2 regions of the Arthrobacter sp. PM3 genome follow, and region 1 is predicted to be linked to the other one. Evidence: predicted binding sites of a transcription regulator. Region 1 holds the regulator's gene; the other holds the start of a gene.

Region 1 (8,573 bases):
CACCCAGCGCGGACTTTTCTGCTGCCGGAAGGAGATTGCCCCGCCAACGAGCAGGCCGGCGAGGCCCATGAGCACCAGGGACCACATCTAGGCGGTCTGTCCCGGGGCTGCGGCGTTGGGACCGGCCGGACGCAGGCTCCCGACCCAGTTGCGCAGCAGCCGCGCGCCGGCGTCGCCCGACTTCTCCGGGTGGAACTGCGTGGCGCAGAGCGGGCCGTTTTCCACGGCCGCGATGAACGGGGCGCCGTGCTCGGACCAGGTCACCAGGGGCGCGGCCATGCGCGGCTGGATGACGTCGAAGTCCCAGTGCTGGACGCCGTAGGAGTGCACGAAGTAGAAGCGCTCGTCCTCGACGCCGGCGAACAGCGTGGACCCTTCCGGGACGGAGACGGTGTTCCAGCCCATGTGCGGCACGACATCGGCGGGCAGCAGCTCCACCTTGCCGGGCCACTCCCCCATGCCTTCGGCTTCCGTGCCGTGTTCGACGCCGGCCTCGAAGAGCACCTGGAGGCCGACGCAGATGGCCAGCACTGGGCGTCCGCCGGCGACCCGGCGGCCGATCAGGCGGATGGCGTCCACGGACTTGAGTTCGCGCATGACGGTTTCGAAGGCGCCGACGCCGGGAACCACGAGGCCGTCGGCGTTCAGGACATCCTCCGGCTTGGAGCTGAGGATGACTTCCGCGCCGGCCCGCTCCAGCGCGCGGACCGCGGACCGGACGTTTCCGGAGCCGTAGTCCAGGACCGTGACGGTGGGCTTGCCCGCCGGAGATGCCGGCCGGGCGCCTGCCGAGGGGTCAATGATGGCCCCGTCGCGGAGGATCGGCCCGGTCACAGGGCGCCCTTAGTGGACGGGATGCCCTCGACCCGGGGATCGGGCTCGACGGCGGCGCGCAGGGCGCGGGCAAAGGCCTTGAACTGGGCCTCGACGATGTGGTGCGGGTCCCGTCCGGCGGTGACATTCATGTGGAGGCAGATTCCGGCGTGGAGCGTGATCGCCTCGAAGACGTGGCGGGTCAGGGAGCCCGTGAAGTGGCCGCCGATCAGGTGGTATTCCTGGCCGGCAGGCTCCCCTGCGTGGACCAGGTACGGCCGGCCCGAGACGTCGACGACGGCCTGGGCCAAGGCTTCATCCAGGGGTACGGTCGCCTCGCCGAAGCGGCGGATTCCGGCCTTGTTGCCCAGGGCGGTCTTCAGGACCTCGCCGAAGGTGATGGCAACGTCCTCGACGGTGTGGTGGACGTCGATGTGGGTGTCGCCGGTGGCCTTGACGGTCATGTCAATGAGGGAGTGCTTGCTCAGGGCCGTGAGCATGTGGTCATAGAACGGCACCGAGGTGCTGATGTCGGAGACCCCGGTTCCGTCCAGGTTGATCTCGACCAGGACGGACGACTCGCTGGTGGTCCGTTCCATGCGTGCGGTCCGGGTCTCGACAGCTGTGGCTCCGATGTTGCTCATGTACATGTGTCCTTTGGAAGACGGCCGGCGGAAGTCGGCGATTGAAATGCGGCAATTCAAAGACGGCAGGGTGCCGGCAACCTGGCGGGGCGCTCCGGGCTCCCCCGTCAAGTTTAGGCCTGCCGTGTTGAGTTGCTGGTCAGGATGCGCTCAAGGGCCTCAAGGAACGCTGTGGTTTCCGTCTCAGTGCCCGCAGTGACCCGCAGGTGCCCCGGGATGCCGACGTCACGGATGAGGACCCCGGCGTCCAGGAGGCCCTGCCAGACGTTGTGAGGGTTCTTGAGACCGCCGAAGAACACGTAGTTCGAATCGGAAGCCGCGGGCTTGAGGCCCATGCGGGTGAGTTCGGAGACAATCCGGTCCCGCTGGCGCTTGATGTCCTCAACGTCCGCCATGAGCGCCACTCGGTGCTGCAGAGCAGCCAGGGCGGTGGCCTGGGTGATGGCCGAGAGGTGGTACGGCAGGCGGACCAGGCGCAGGGCGTCGGCGACTTCCGGCGCCGCGGCCATGTATCCGAGGCGCGCCCCGGCGAGGGCAAACGCTTTGCTCATGGTGCGCGAGACGATGAGCCGCTCGCGGCCCGGCAGCAGGGTGAGCGCGCTGGGCGTGCCGTCGTGGGCGAACTCGTGGTAGGCCTCGTCGACGATCACGATTGTCTGGCTGGCCTCACCGGCGTCGTAAACGGCCTCGACGACGTCAAGCCCCAGGCCGGTGCCGGTGGGGTTGTTCGGCGAGCACAGGAAGACGATGTTCGGCTGCAGTTCCCGAACCTGGCGGGCCGCCGATTCCGCGCTGAGGCCGTAGTCTTCCGCGCGGGCGCCGGTGATGTACGCAGTGTCCGTGCCGGAGGCCAGCAGCGGGTACATCGAATACGTGGGAGGGAATCCGAGGGCGGTCCGGCCGGGGCCCCCGAACGCCTGGAGGATTTGCTGGAGGACTTCGTTCGAGCCGTTCGCGGCCCAGATATTGTCCGCATCCAGGCCATGGCCCAGGTATTCGGCGAGGGCCTCACGCAATTCGGTGAACTCCCGGTCCGGGTAGCGGTTCAGCCCGGTGGCGGCAGCGCTGACGGCTTCGGTAATTGCCGCACGGACATCGGCCGGGACGCCATGGGTGTTCTCGTTGACGTTGAGGAGGATGGGGACGTCCAGCTGTGGCGCGCCATACGGGCGCAGGCCGCGAAGGTTGGTCCGCAGGGGCAGTCGGTTGAGGCGCTCAAGCTGGTCAGTCACGTCAGTCACTTGTCCAGTTTAAGTGGTTGCGGGACGGGCGCTGAAACTGTGACGCCCGGGACGGCAGGCGGCTGCCTCCCTGGGCGGCCGCTACCTGGTCGGGACGAAGAGCTGCTGGCCGGGCATTACACGCGCATCGCCGAGGTTGTTCAGCTGCACGATATCCGCCACGACGTCACGGGGATCGCGCTCCGGCGCGACGGATCCGGCAATGGCCCACAGGGATTCTCCCGGCTGGACGGTGACGGAGAGTGCTGGGGTCGCCGAGAGCTGGTCCGCGGCGTCTGCCGCCTTCGCGGGCGCGTTGATGAATCCGCTGAACGACAGGACGAGCCCGGCCAGCAGGATCAGGGGCAGACCGAAGAACACGAACCGTCCGCGCCGGGTGAGCCGCAACGGTGCCTGCTGCCGCCGGCCAGTGACGCCCTGCGGGGCAACGACGTCCCGCCCGGCAGCGACCTTGGGCCGGGCGGGGGCGTTGCGGTTCGAAATGCGGTGATCAAAAGTGCCGTGAATCGCGTTTGCTGCTGACATGAACTGTGCCCTCCTGGACCATACGGTGCCGCCCGGCGTACTCCACCTACTCGCCAACCGGCCAAACTTTCCGACAAAACTTCGAACAAAGAACCTCGGATAACGATCTTCGAACATAGAGCCGAACGACGGGCCCGGCCCCCGAATCCTTAAATCGAACACATATTCGAATCCCGCTTGTTCTGTTTTAGCACTTAGTGACGAACGATGTCGAGACTCGCTAGAACAAATGTTTGAAAAAGCCCTGCAGCTGGCCTAGTTTTGAGGGAAAGGACCACCTGTGAACTTGTTCACCGGTAGTCGATCAGGAGGGTCTGACATTTCAGGCCGGAAGTTCCCGCGCCGCAGCCGCCACGGCAGCCGCGCGGCAAGGAAAGGCGTTGGCGAACATGGCAGCACAAGCCACCGGCGGCAGGGCCACCCCACGGAACTCCCAGCCTGCCCGGGCACCCAAGAGCCTCACCGTCCGGCAGAAAAAGATCCTGGAAACCATCCAGCGGTCCGTCACGGACAACGGCTACCCGCCGTCCATGCGCGAAATCGGCGATACGGTCGGCCTGGCCAGCCTGTCCAGCGTCACGCACCAGCTCTCCCAACTGGAGAAGCTCGGCTACCTGCGGCGGGACCCGAAGCGGCCGCGGGCCATGGAAGTACTCATGCCGCTGACCCTCGATGAGGGGACCACTGCGATTTCCGGCGTCGAAAAGTCCAGCGGACTCCGCGCCGTCGGAGGCCTGTCCGTGACCGAGCTCGCCAGCGCCACGGACACAGCTATGGTGCCGTTTGTGGGGCGCATCGCCGCCGGCGGCCCGATCCTCGCGGACCAGGTGGTGGAGGACGTCATGCCCCTGCCCCGGCAGCTGGTCGGACACGGCGAACTCTTCATGCTCAAGGTCGCTGGCGACTCGATGATCGATGCCGCCATCTGCGACGGCGACTGGGTAGTGGTCCGCCGCCAGGGCGACGCCGTGAACGGCGACATCGTGGCCGCACTGCTGGATGACGAGGCAACGGTCAAGACGTTCCGCCAGCGCGACGGCCACACGTGGCTGCTGCCGCAGAACACCCAGTACGAGCCCATCCTCGGCGACCACGCCGTCATCATGGGCAAGGTCGTCTCGGTACTGCGTTCCCTCTAGCCCGGCCTTAGCCTTGGCCGGACCCGGTGCCGGATTCGTTTCCGGATTCCGTGGCGGACTCCTTCGCGAGGCGCGTCAGCGCGGCCACGGCGATCGACGGATCGGTGGTGGGCCAGAAGGGCGGGAGCGCGGCGCGGAGGAATCCGCCGTAGCGCTCCGTGGACAGCCTCGAATCAAGCACCGCCACCACCCCCTTGTCCGATGTGGAGCGGATGAGGCGCCCGGCCCCCTGCGCGAGCCGGATTGCCGCGTGCGTGGCCGAGACAGACATGAAGCCGTTGCCGCCGGCCTGCGCCACGGCCCGTGATCGCGCCGTCATGAGGGGGTCGTCCGGCCGCGGGAACGGAATCCGGTCAATGACCACCAGCCGGCAGGACACGCCGGGAACATCAACGCCCTGCCACAGGGACATCGTGCCGAACAAACAGGTGTTAGGTTCGTCGGCGAACTGGCGCACCAGCGCCGTCATGCTCGACTCGCCCTGGCACAGGATGCTCAGGCCCAACCGGGGCCGCAACGCGTCGGCGGCCTCCTCCGCCGCGCGCCGGGACGAGAAAAGGCACAGGGCACCGCCGCCGGAGGCCCGGATCAGCTTCTCGAGTTCGTCCAGGGCCTCTGCGGACAGCCCCCGGCCCGGCTTGGGCAGATGCCGCGCGACGTACAGGATGCCCTGCTTCGGATAGTCGAACGGGGATCCGACGTCGACGCCGGTCCAGCTCGGCGCGCCGTTGCCGACCAGTCCGAGGCCGCCGGCCGCGGGCTCGAAAGCCGCTCCGATGGCCAGGGTGGCCGATGTCAGGATCACGGTGTGGTCCGCGAACAGCCCCTCCCGGAGGCGCCCCGCGACACTCAGGGGTGCGACGTTGATCAGGGCAGGCGCGGACTCGTCCGGCTGGGAGTAGCCCTGGGCCGGGTCGAAGCTGCTGTTGCGGGAAAACCACACCACTTCACCGTTTTCCCGCGCGGCCAGGAGTCGTTCGCAGAGTTCCAGTATCACCATGAGGCGTGAGCGGGCCAGTTGCCGGCCGCCGTCGGCCGTGGTGGAACTGTCCCCCTTGGAGTCTGAGAGCGCGGCACGGCAGGCGTCGCGCAGCTGGTCGACACAGTCCAGCTGGTCGCTGTTCAGGCCGTTGGGCATCAGGCCGCTGGGGACGCCGGCGATGGCCAGCTCGAGGTGCGAAGCGGCGTTGTTCAGCGCGTCCACGGTGATGCCGGTGTGCTTGCGGGCCCCGGACGCGGCGGCGTGCACCATCGCCACGGAGAGCTGGCCGGAGACGGCGCCGGTGACGCGGTCCTGCAGTTCGTGGGCCTCGTCCACCACCACGACGTCATATTCGGGCAGGACTGCCAGGCCTTCGAACGCGCTGACGGCAAGCATGGCATGGTTGGTGACCACGACGTCGGCATCGGCGGCGTTCTGCCGGGCCAGTTCGCTGAAGCATTCGGCCGCGTGCGGGCACTTCTGCGCGCCGAGGCACTCCATGGACGTAACAGAGACCTGGCGCCAGGCGCGGTCCGTGACGCCGGGCATGAGCTCGTCGCGGTCCCCGGTGGCCGTGTCCTCGGCCCACTCGCGCAGCCGCACCACTTCCTTGCCGAGCTGCGACGACGGTCCGCCGAGCGCGGCGGCAAAGTGCGGCACGGACGTGTCCTCGCCCAGGGAGAACAGCTGCCCCTCGGAGGGCTCCTCGGACGGGAAGCCGCCTTCGAGCTTGTGCCGGCAGACATAGTTGGCCCGGCCCTTCACCAGGGCCACCCTCACGGGACGCTTCAGGGCTGGCGTGAGGGTCTTGAGGAGCCTGGGCAGGTCCCGGCCGACAATCTGGGTCTGCAGCGCCAGCGTGGCCGTGGAGACCAGGGTGGGCTTGTTGCTGGTCAGCGAGTGGGCGATCAGCGGAATCAGGTAGGCCAGGGACTTGCCGGTGCCGGTGCCGGCCTGGACCAGCAGGTGGTCGCCGCTCTCGATTGCGCGCGCCACCTGCCGGGCCATTTCGTGCTGGCCGGCGCGGCTCTGGCCGCCCATCCCGGACACGGCACGGTCGAGGAGCTCAATGACGAACTCCTCGCCGGCCGCATCCGGGTCGGCGCCGGCTGCATCCGGGTCGGCGCCGGCCGCTTCCGGGTCGGCTGAATCAGCGCCCGCCCCGGTCACCGCGGCCTCAGTCATTGCTGATGAAGGGATCCAGCTCGGCGGCGAGTCCTTCGCGCACCATCACGACGGCACGGGTTCCGGTTTCCTCGTGGTCGAGGCTGAGGATCTCGGCGTCGGACTCGTGGAGCTTGCTGAGCAGGTCGCCGCGGTTATACGGAATCAGCAGCTCAAGCTTCACGCTGGGACGCGGGATGCCCTCGCTGATGGCCCTCAGCAGCTCCGGGATGCCTTCACCCGTGCGGGCCGAGACCACCACGTGGCGCGGTTCGCGCTGCTTGAGCCGTTCGACCACGAACGGGTCGGCGGCGTCGGCCTTGTTCAGGACAATGATTTCCGGCACCTTGCGGGCGTCGACTTCGCTGAACACCGTCCGGACGGCGGCGATCTGGCCCTCCGGATCCGGGTGCGAGACGTCCACGACATGCAGGATCAGGTCCGAGTCCGCCACTTCCTCCAGGGTGGAGCGGAACGCCTCCACGAGCTGGGTGGGCAGGGAACGGACGAATCCCACGGTGTCGGCCAGGGTGTAGCCCAGGCCGTCGGCGGTCTCCGCCTTGCGGACGGTGGGGTCCAGGGTGGCGAACAGCGCGTTCTCCACCAGGACCCCCGCGTCGGTCAGCCGGTTCAGCAGCGAGGACTTGCCGGCGTTGGTGTACCCGGCGATCGCCACCGACGGAACGGCGTTGCGGCGGCGGTTGGCCCGCTTCGTTTCCCGGGCCGGCTTCATGGCGGCGATTTCGCGCCGCAGCTTCGCCATCCGGGTGCGGATGCGGCGGCGGTCCAGTTCGATCTTGGTTTCACCAGGACCGCGCGAACCCATGCCGGCACCGGCACCGCCCACTTGGCCACCGGCCTGCCGGGACATCGACTCGCCCCAGCCGCGCAGGCGCGGAAGCAGGTATTCCAGCTGGGCCAGTTCAACCTGGGCCTTGCCTTCACGGCTCTTGGCGTGCTGCGCGAAGATGTCCAGGATCAGCGCCGTGCGGTCGATGACTTTGACTTTCACGATGTCTTCCAGCCCGCGCCGCTGCGACGGGGCCAGCTCGGCGTCAACCACCACGGTGTCGGCGCCGGTGGACATCACGATCGACTTCAGTTCCTGTGCCTTGCCCGAGCCCAGGAACGTTCCGGGGTCCGGTTTGGTCCGGCGCTGCACGATCCCGTCGAGGACTTCGGAGCCGGCCGTCTCGGCGAGGGCTGCAAGTTCCCGCAGGGAGTTCTCGGCGTCGGCGAGGGTGCCTTCGGTCCAGAGGCCGGCCAGGACGACGCGTTCTAGGCGCAACTGCCGGTATTCGACCTCGGTGACGTCTTCGAGTTCGGTGGACAGCCCGGCCTTGCGGCGCAGCGCGTGCCGCTCCTCAAGGTCCTGCTGGTCGCCGTCGAAGTTCGTGTACACCTCGTCGAGGCGGGAGATTGCCTGCGCCTTGCCGAGCAGCGGCTTGGGGCCACCGGTACTGTCACCGGCTGCGTCGCTGCTGCCGGTTCGGGAACCGGTGCTGCGACCTGCTCCGGAGGCGGGGGTGTCCTTGGAGAGGATCCGGTCGATGACAGCCTGAATCTCCTCAGGGCTCATGTCCTGGGCGGCTGAATCGGGTCCGGTGTTGGGCTGGCTGGTCATGGTCTCCTTTAGGGGTTCGGCTCTTTCAGAATAGTGCCGATTGCTGCCCTGTGGGGCGGTATTCGCGCTGGGCTGACGGGGCGGGGTCATGCAGGCCTCCTGGAGTGCCCGCGGCAGCGGTGCCGGGGCGGGGCGTGCTCCGTGCGGAGCGGTGTCTGGGTGAGGAGAGAGGCGCCGGGGGCGTCTGGCTGTGGGGGCCACCGTAAAAAAGTGGGGCACAGTGAGGTCGTGGCTTCCGCCGGGCTTGGAGGCAGACCGCGAAAACGCACCGTCGCGGAGGGACGGATGCCGGGGCTTGATTCCAAGTGGTTCGTGCGCCTGGGAATGCGAGGGCACCAGCTGTGATGGCGCGTTCACTCGGTTCGGCGTACGGGCGGAAGGTATTTACCTGCGTCGCTGCGGGGCGCGGTCAGACCGCATTCGGACCCGCACTGGCTACTG
Region 2 (8,573 bases), 2.0 Mb from region 1:
CGGGCAGCGCCGCAACCGTTGAAGAGCTCCAGCGGGACTTCACACCCGTGGCCGCGGAATGGGACATGAACTGGCGCCTGGAACGTCACGGCCGCAAACTGCGGATCCTCGTCATGGTCTCCAAGTACAGCCATTGCCTCAATGATCTGCTCTTCCGGGCCCGGATCGGCGAACTCCCGGTCGAGATCGTCGCTGTGGTGTCCAACCACCGTGACCATGAGGATCTTGTCACCTGGCACGGGATCCCCTTCCACCATGTGCCCGTGCGCCAGGAAACCAAGCCGGAGGCGGAAGCCAAGCTGCTCGACCTGGTGGAAACCTACAAGGTTGAGCTGGTGGTCCTTGCCCGCTACATGCAGGTTTTCAGCGACAGCCTGACGGCCCGGCTGGCCGGCAAAGCCATCAACATCCATCATTCCTTCCTGCCGAGCTTCAAGGGCGCCAAACCGTACCATCAGGCGTACGACCGGGGTGTCAAGACAGTCGGTGCCACGGCGCACTACGTCAACTCGGAGCTGGACGAGGGACCCATCATTTCCCAGCAGGTGATAGAGGTGGACCACACCTACACCCCGGCCGATCTTGTAGCGGTCGGCAGGGATGCGGAGTGCAAGGCCCTGACGAACGCCGTCCGCTGGCACGCTGAAGGGCGAATCATCCTCTCCGGCAACCGGACCGTCATTCTTCGCTGACGCCCCGGCACCGTTTCGCCTGTTCAGCCCGGTCTGCCCCTGTCCGCTCCGGCGCGTTGCGCCGGCCATTCCCTGGAGGTCCTCGTGACAGTCCATTCACTTTCAACCACTTCCCCTGCGCTCCGGCCCGCCGGGGCCGCCAGCGCGCTGCCCACGCGGCTGGAGATTATTCCCACGGACGGCATCGTGCCCGGAATCCAGGCGAGCCTCCCGGCAGGCTCGACGCTCACGGTGACGTGCCTGCCTCACCACGGCGTCAAACCCACGATGCAGACGGCGGTGCAGCTTCGCCGGCTGGGCTATGACGTGGTGCCGCACCTTGCCGCACGCAGCCTCGAGGACCGCGCACAGCTCGCCGGCATCCTCAGGGACTGCGAGGATTCCGGGATCACCGATGTCTTCGCCATCGGCGGCGACGCGGCGCACGCCGCCGGCCCCTACGACACCGGTGCCCGGCTCATGGAGGACATCGCCGACCTCTCCGGCGGGCAGATCGCGATCGGCGTCGCCGGCTACCCGGAGGGCCATCCGCGCCGGAATCCGCTGCATATGCTCGACGCACTGCTGGAAAAACAGCATCTGGCCACGCACGTGGTGACGCAGATGTGTTTCTCCGCCGCCAGGATCAGCTGCTACGTGGAGCTGTTGCGCCGGGAAGGCGTCGCCCTGCCGGTGTGGGCCGGAGTGGCCGGTCAGGTGCCCCGGACCAGGCTCATCTCCCTGGCCACCAAGATCGGCGTGGGTCCCTCATTGCGCTTTATCAGCCGGAAGGGTCCGCTCGCCCGGCGGCTCCTGAACGGCGGCAACTACTCACCCGAAGGCCTGGTGTCCGAGCTGTCAGCGGCCGCCCCGGCCCTGGCCGGCATCCACCTCTACACCTTCAATAGCCTGGAACCGTACGCAGCCGCTGGCGGCCCCGGACTCGCCGCCGGCTAGCTGCGCGCTGCGAGGACCTGCTCGCGCAGGATGTCGGCGTGGCCGCAGTGCTGGGCGAGTTCACGGAGCATGTGCAGGTAGACCCACCGCAGGGGCAGCGGGCCGCGCCTGTTGCCCCTGGCGAGGTCGTCCAGGGCCAAGGGATCGGTCCGGCGGCGTGAATCCTCGCATGCCCGCGCGTACGCGGCCCGGATGCCCCCGATCGTGTCGCCGGCCGCAAGGACGAACGACTCATCGGGGGTGGCCGGGATCCCGATCTCGGCCCGGGTCCGGCACGTGATGGCCTCGTCGAACCAGACCTTCTCCACGAACGTGGCGTGCTTGACCAGCCCCAGAAGGGTGGTCCGTGAGGGCACCAGCGACGCCCGGGCCTCCTGTTCCGTCAGGCCGTCCAAGCAGTCGTGCAGGGCCGCCCGGTGCTCGTCGAGGAACGCATCGAACTGGGTCCGCAGATCGGCCGTGAAAGTGGCGGGATCCATGCTGGCGAAGGGGCTCATGGCCCCCTATCCTATGGCGGACCTATGTCCTGAGGCGATGAGGGCCCCGTGGGGACTAGTGCCCGCGCGCGATCCATTCGTCAAGGTGCGGGGATTCGGCGCCGATCGTCGTCGGATCCCCGTGCCCGGTCCGCACTACGGTGTCCGCCGGAAGCGGCAGGAGCCGGGCCCGGATGGACCCGATGATGGTGGGGAAGTCGCTGAAGGAACGGCCGGTAGCTCCCGGTCCGCCCTGGAATAGCGTGTCACCGCTGAAGACCGTGCCTTCAACCCCGGCGCCGCCGCCCGGAAGGTGGAAGCACACGGACCCCGGCGAGTGGCCGGGCGTGTGCAGGGCCGTGAGCGCGGCCCCGGCGACCGGGAAGGTGTCGCCGTCGGCGATGGCGTGGTCCGGTTCGGTGCCCGGGAATACCCGTTCCCACAGCATCCAGTCGTCCCGGTGCAGGTACACGGGCGCGTCCACGAGCTGACGGACCTCGCCGACGGCGGCGATGTGGTCGTCGTGCCCGTGCGTCAGCAGGATCGCAGTGACCTTCCGGCCATGGACGGCCGCTGCCACGGCCGCCGGATCATGGGCGGGGTCGATGATGACGCATTCGGTCTCATCCCCGATGATCCAGACGTTGTTGTCGACGTCCCAGGTGCCGCCGTCGAGCGAGAACGTGCCCGAGGTGACCAGCCGGTCGATCCGGATACCTCCGGCCGCGGTGCCGTTCACAGCTCGACCACCGAACGCAGCACGGCGCCGGCGTGCATCTTGCCGAAAGCCTCTTCGATCTGGTCGATCGTGATCCGCTCCGTCACGAAGGCGTCGAGGTCCAGCTTGCCCTGGCGGTACAGGCTGATGAGCATGGGGAAGTCGCGGGAGGGAAGGCAGTCGCCGTACCACGAGGACTTGAGCGAGCCGCCACGGCCGAACACGTCCAGGAGGGGCAGTTCCAGCGTCATCTCGGGGCTGGGGACCCCCACCAGGACCACCGTGCCGGCGAGGTCGCGGGCGTAGAACGCCTGCTTGTACGTTTCGGGACGGCCGACGGCGTCGATCACCACGTCGGCGCCGAAGCCGCCGGTGAGTTCGCGGATGGCCTCCACGGGGTCGACGGCGGAGGAGTCCACGGTGTGTGTGGCGCCGAGGTCCTTGGCGCGCCGGAGCTTCTTGGCATCGATGTCGACGGCGATCACCGTGGTGGCGCCGGCGAGCGCGGCGCCGGCGACGGCAGCCACGCCCACGCCGCCGCAGCCGATCACGGCGACGGAATCGCCGCGCTTGACGTTCCCGGTGTTGATGGCGGCGCCGATGCCGGCCATGACGCCGCAGCCGAGCAGGCCGACGGCGGCGGGGTCGGCGTCGGGGTCCACCTTGGTGCATTGCCCGGCGGCGACGAGGGTCTTCTCGGCGAACGCGCCGATGCCGAGCGCCGGCGAGAGTTCCGTGCCGTCTTCCAGCGTCATCTTCTGGGTGGCGTTGTGGGTATTGAAGCAGTACTGCGGTTCACCGCGGCGGCAGGCGCGGCATTCGCCGCAGACCGCACGCCAGTTGAGCACCACGCGGTCGCCGGGTGCCACCTCGGTGACGTCCGGTCCGACGGCGCTGACCACGCCGGTGGCCTCGTGGCCGAGCAGGAACGGGAAGTCGTCACTGATGGCACCCTGCTTGTAGTGCAGGTCGGTGTGGCAGACGCCGCAGGTGAGGATGTCCACCAGTGCCTCGCCGGGGCCCGGATCCGGCACCAGGATGGTCTCCAGGGTGACCTCGGCGTTCTTGGAACGGACTACGGCGCCTTTGACTTTGTGGACCATGGACTTCTCCCTCAGTTCGTGTCGCTGCATGCAACAGGGCGCAGCCTCCGTGAGGCCGCGCCCGCTGGCTGGTTACTGGTGGTTCAGGTGCTTCGGGGCTCAGGCCGCGAGGCGGGTCTTGACCTCCGCTGCGGAGGGGTTGGTGGCCGCGGTGCCGTCCGGGAACAGCACGGTGGGGACGGTGCGGTTGCCTCCGTTGAGCTTCTCCACGAGATCGGCCGTGCCTTCGACTTCCTCGATGTTGATCTCGGTGTACCCGATGCCCTGCGCATCCAGCTGCTTCTTCAGCCGGTTGCAGTAGCCACACCAAGTGGTCGAAAACATGGTGATGGTGCCGGATTCGGGGGTGAAGTCCACGAAGTTCTCCTCAGACTGGTGATTGGGGGGGCCGGCGTTGGAGGCCGGCCCGCGAAGGGCGTACGTCACTGGCAATAACCGTACCGTGCGGCACACTATTCCCGCACGGCGGTCCGCGGTGGCATGCTGGGGACATGTGTGGACGCTACGTGATGGCCCGGGCCGTCGGAGACCTGCTGGCCGAGTTCGACGCCGAACTTGAAAAGGAGATCGTGATCCCGCCGTCCTGGAACGTGGCCCCGACAGCTGACGTGCCCATCCTGCTCGAACGCCTCATTGACGGCGAATCGCCGGCCAAGCCCGTGCGGCAGCTGCACCTGGCCCGCTGGGGGCTGGTGCCCTCCTGGGCCAAGGACCCGGGGATCGGGTCGAAGATGATCAACGCCCGCAGCGAGAGCGTGCTGGAGAAACCCTCGTTCCGCAAAGCCGTCCGGACCCGGCGCTGCGCGGTCCCCGCCGACGGCTACTACGAATGGAAAGCCGGCGAGGGCCGCAGCAAGCAGCCGTACTACGTGCACCCGGCCGACGGCGGCCCGATCGTGTTCGCCGGGCTGTACGAATGGTGGAAAGACCCGTCCAAAGCCGACGGCGACCCGGAACGCTGGCTGCTTTCGACCTCGATCCTCACCTGCGATTCGCCGCCGGAAGGGTATGCCGGCGGGATGCTCGCCGAACTGACCGCCCTGCACGACCGTGTCCCGTTGCCGATGGACCGCGACACCATGCAGGCCTGGCTGGACCCGCACGCCGGGGACGCCGCCGCCCTGGTGGACCTGGTCCGGGCGGGCGCGCACGATGTCGCCGAAGGCTGGAAGATCGACGCCGTGGGCACCGCTGTCGGCAACGTCAAGAACGACTCACCGGAACTCATCCAGCCGGTCGGGACTCTGTTCTGACCAGTCCGGTGCGGCGGACGGCGACCATCGATTCCCGGACACGCCCCTTCCCGCCCATTCGCCACAAACGGCCGGGAAGACCTTGCCCATAGCGGCCATTTGCGTCGAATGGGTGGCGGCGGCGCGAGATGACGGCGACCCGGCAGACACCTCGATAGGCCATGGTGCCCTTGGTGAGGGGAGCGGCGGCCTGTCCGGCCGAAGCGGCAAGTCGGGGAATCTTGGCGTGAGTACCTATTACCCGGCCTGTCACCATCCGTGGTCCTGTATCCCCGTCGTTTCGGGGAGAGGTGAGCGTTAGAGCGAGACCCGGCCGGCGTCGTCGACCGCCCAGGTGGGGTTGTAGGCGACCTCCCAGCGGAAGCCGTCGGGATCCGCGAAATAGCCGGTGTAGCCGCCCCAGGGCTGGGTCTTCGGGGCCGCGACAATGGTGGCGCCGGCCGCCTCGGCCTCGGCCATCACCCAGTCCACCTCGGCCGTGCTGGCCAGGTTGTGGCTCAGCGTGATGCAGGGGACGCCGGCGGGGGCGCTGGTGCCCGCCTCGGCTTGCATCCGGGCGGCGTCCCACAGCGAGAGGATGAGCCCGTGATTGGCCTGGATGAAGACCACCTCGCCCGGAACCTCGCGGTGGATGCGCCAGCCGAGGCCGTCCGCATAGAAGCTGCGGGAGGCCTCAACGCTGCGGACTCCCAAGGAAATCAAGTCGACTCGTGGCTGCATCTTTAGATACTGTCATGCACATGTCCACAAATCACGGATACGACAAAGACGCCGAAGCCGACAAGGCACAACTCGCAGCAGTGCGGGTAGCCGTTGACGAGGTGGATGAGCAGATCGTGGCACTGATCGGGCGCCGGGAGCGACTGATCCGGATCGCCGGCACCCTGAAGGCGGACAGCGCCGAGGTCCGGGCGCCGGGCCGGGTGGAACGCGTGATCGAGCACGTCAAGGCAACGGCGGAGCAGAAGGACATCGATCCCGCCATCGTCGAGAAAACCTACCGCGCCATGGTGGAGGCGTTCACCGCGCTGGAGCTGGAAGTTTACAAAGCCGGCAACTGAGCAGGGGTTGCGGCCACCGGCAGGCGGCCGCCCTGGTCCTATGCCGGTTGCCGCCGGTTAGAGGGATTCTTCCACCGGCACATTGGACTGGTAGTCACGGCCGTCGCAATCGCTGAACGCCGTCATGAGGTGTCCCTTCGGCAATCCCAGCACTGTGGTGAGGGGGAAGTTGCCGGTGATGGTGCTGCCCGAGTGTTCGACCCCCGCGAGGTCGAAGTTTTCCTCAGTGCCGTCATGGCTGAAGCAGTAGAAGGACACGGCCTCGCCGTTCATGAATTCGATCCCCATTCTTCGCTGATGGGAATGGTCCGGGGTGGCCGCCACAAGCCCCACAACATAGGCGCCCTGCCCGGGGATATTGCCGTCTATATCAAAAGTCGCCACCAAGGTTGAGTCCTTGGCGGCGATGCTTACGTGCTTCAGGAGTGCGTTATGGGAGCTCATGGCTCAATCCTGCTACCTGCGCCTGCGTCCGTCCACCCCTGATCTGGGTTTTGCCGCCGTCCCTGCGTAAACTGGATTTATTCGAAGATATGTTCGAATATTCTGGATATGCGCTGGACTGCGCACAGTACAGGCACAGTACAGGCATGGGACAGGCACGGGAATCGGCGCCGGACAGGCGCCGGAGGGGGCACGGGAGGCAGTGTGGGGACGTTCAGCGAGTCCGTGGAGGTCGCCTGCACGCCCTCCGGGCAGCCCCTGCGCCTCCACTGGGCCGGCCGGAACTACACGGTCTGCGCGGAACCCGTCCGTTGGTATGAGCGCCGCCAGTGGTGGACGGAGGAAAGCCGTGCCCCGCTCGGGAGCGGACCGGGCCTGGTGGACCACGAGATCTGGCGGGTCCAGGTGCGTGCCGCCGGGGACCACGCGGCGGAGCCCACCCTCACCCTGGACCTGAGCCGGCATGTCGGCAGCGGCCGGTGGCGGCTCCTGAAAATCCACGACGCCCTGCGCCCCCTCCGGAAGCCCGAATCGGCATGAGCTTCACCCATCTGCACGTCTCCACCGCCTTCAGCGCCCACTACGGCGTCTCCTGGCCGGATGAACTCGCCGCCGCCGCGGCGGCCGACGGCGCCACCGCGCTCGCCTGCACGGACCGTGACGGGCTCTACGGCACCGTCAAGCACCTGAAGGCATGCATGGCCGCCGGCCTGGACGCGATCGTCGGGGTGGACCTCGCGGTCTTCGACGACGACGGCGACCTCCGCACCCAGCTCGGGGGACGCGTCGTCGTACTGGCGCACGGCCACAATAACGGCGCCGGGTACCGGGCGCTATGCCGGCTGATCTCCGACGCCCACGCCCGCACCACGGGCAAAGCGCAGGGAGCGGTGCCGGTGGCCGTCACCCGGGCGGAGCTGGCCTCCCGCACCCTGCACCCGGAAACCCTGCAGCCGGTCCTGACCGTCCTGATCGGCCCGGACTCCGACGTCGGCCGTGCCATGGGCGGCCGGCGGTACCTGCGCCCCCGGACCCTCTTCAAACGTTGGCTGGACGCCATGCCTCCCGGGACGCTGGCCGCGGAGGTGGTCTCCCAGCTCAGCCCGCCCGGGGAGCCGCTAAGCACCGCCCATGCCGTGCGCATGCTCAAACTCGCCGCAGAGCACGCGGTACCGGCCGTGCTGAGCAACGCCGTACGCTACGTCGCCGAGGACGGCGCGGCCACCGCCGATGTGCTGGACTCCGCCCGGGCCCTCAAATCCCTCCCCGAACTGTCCGCCGCCCCGCTGCTGCAGCCCAACGGCCAGGCCTGGCTTAAATCGCCGGCCCGGATGCTGGACCTGGGCAAGGAGATCATCCACGCCGCCGGATACGGCACGGCGGACCTCAAACGGCTCCTCGCCCAGACCGAGGCGCTCGCCGACCGCTGCCGCATGGACCCGGCAGCCGATATGGGCTGGAAGCAGCCCGTGGTGCCGGAAGCAGCCGTGATCGGGATCGCCGGTGACGCGCTCGCAGAGCTGACCCTGCGCTGCGAGGCCGGCATCGGCCGCCGCTTCCCGGGTATCTCCGGCCGGCAGGAGCAGCAGATGCGGGCCCGGCTGCAGCACGAGCTCCGGATCATCGACTCGCTGGGCTTTGCCTCCTACTTCCTGACCGTCGCCGAGGTCTCCCGCATGATCCTGGCCATGGACGTCCGGGCCGCTGCCCGGGGTTCGGGAGCGTCGAGCCTGGTCAACTACCTGATCGACATCAGCCAGGTGAACCCGCTCCAGCACGACCTCATCTTTGAACGCTTCCTCTCCCGCGACCGGGCCACGCTGCCGGACATCGACATCGACGTCGAAAGCGCCGAACGGCACAACGTCTACCGGAAAATCTTTGAGCGCT

What was found. Region 1 encodes LexA, which represses DNA repair genes until DNA is damaged. Its sites were predicted from a motif close to TCGAACANNTGTTCGA; they were not measured.
Region 2: CFN17_RS05115 (DUF6504 family protein) is a predicted target of LexA. The motif match lies at 6,765-6,780, and genes of this name have one in related genera.

Annotation. Positions count from the first base shown of each region.
Region 1 covers NZ_CP022314.1:3,116,049-3,124,621, reverse strand. Annotated here, with positions in the region: gene CFN17_RS14270 (hypothetical protein) at 1-87, opposite strand, end outside; gene hisH (imidazole glycerol phosphate synthase subunit HisH) at 88-834, opposite strand; gene hisB (imidazoleglycerol-phosphate dehydratase HisB) at 831-1,457, opposite strand; gene CFN17_RS14255 (histidinol-phosphate transaminase) at 1,571-2,689, opposite strand; gene CFN17_RS14250 (LysM peptidoglycan-binding domain-containing protein) at 2,780-3,223, opposite strand; gene lexA (transcriptional repressor LexA) at 3,613-4,362, shown strand; gene CFN17_RS14240 (ATP-dependent DNA helicase) at 4,370-6,529, opposite strand; gene hflX (GTPase HflX) at 6,522-8,132, opposite strand.
Region 2 covers NZ_CP022314.1:1,105,901-1,114,473, reverse strand. Annotated here, with positions in the region: gene purU (formyltetrahydrofolate deformylase) at 1-692, shown strand, start outside; gene CFN17_RS05160 (methylenetetrahydrofolate reductase) at 777-1,628, shown strand; gene CFN17_RS05155 (DinB family protein) at 1,625-2,125, opposite strand; gene CFN17_RS05150 (MBL fold metallo-hydrolase) at 2,181-2,843, opposite strand; gene CFN17_RS05145 (S-(hydroxymethyl)mycothiol dehydrogenase) at 2,840-3,925, opposite strand; gene CFN17_RS05140 (mycoredoxin) at 4,025-4,282, opposite strand; gene CFN17_RS05135 (SOS response-associated peptidase) at 4,417-5,178, shown strand; gene CFN17_RS05130 (VOC family protein) at 5,476-5,898, opposite strand; gene CFN17_RS05125 (chorismate mutase) at 5,913-6,239, shown strand; gene CFN17_RS05120 (hypothetical protein) at 6,297-6,683, opposite strand; gene CFN17_RS05115 (DUF6504 family protein) at 6,888-7,223, shown strand; gene CFN17_RS05110 (DNA polymerase III subunit alpha) at 7,220-8,573, shown strand, end outside.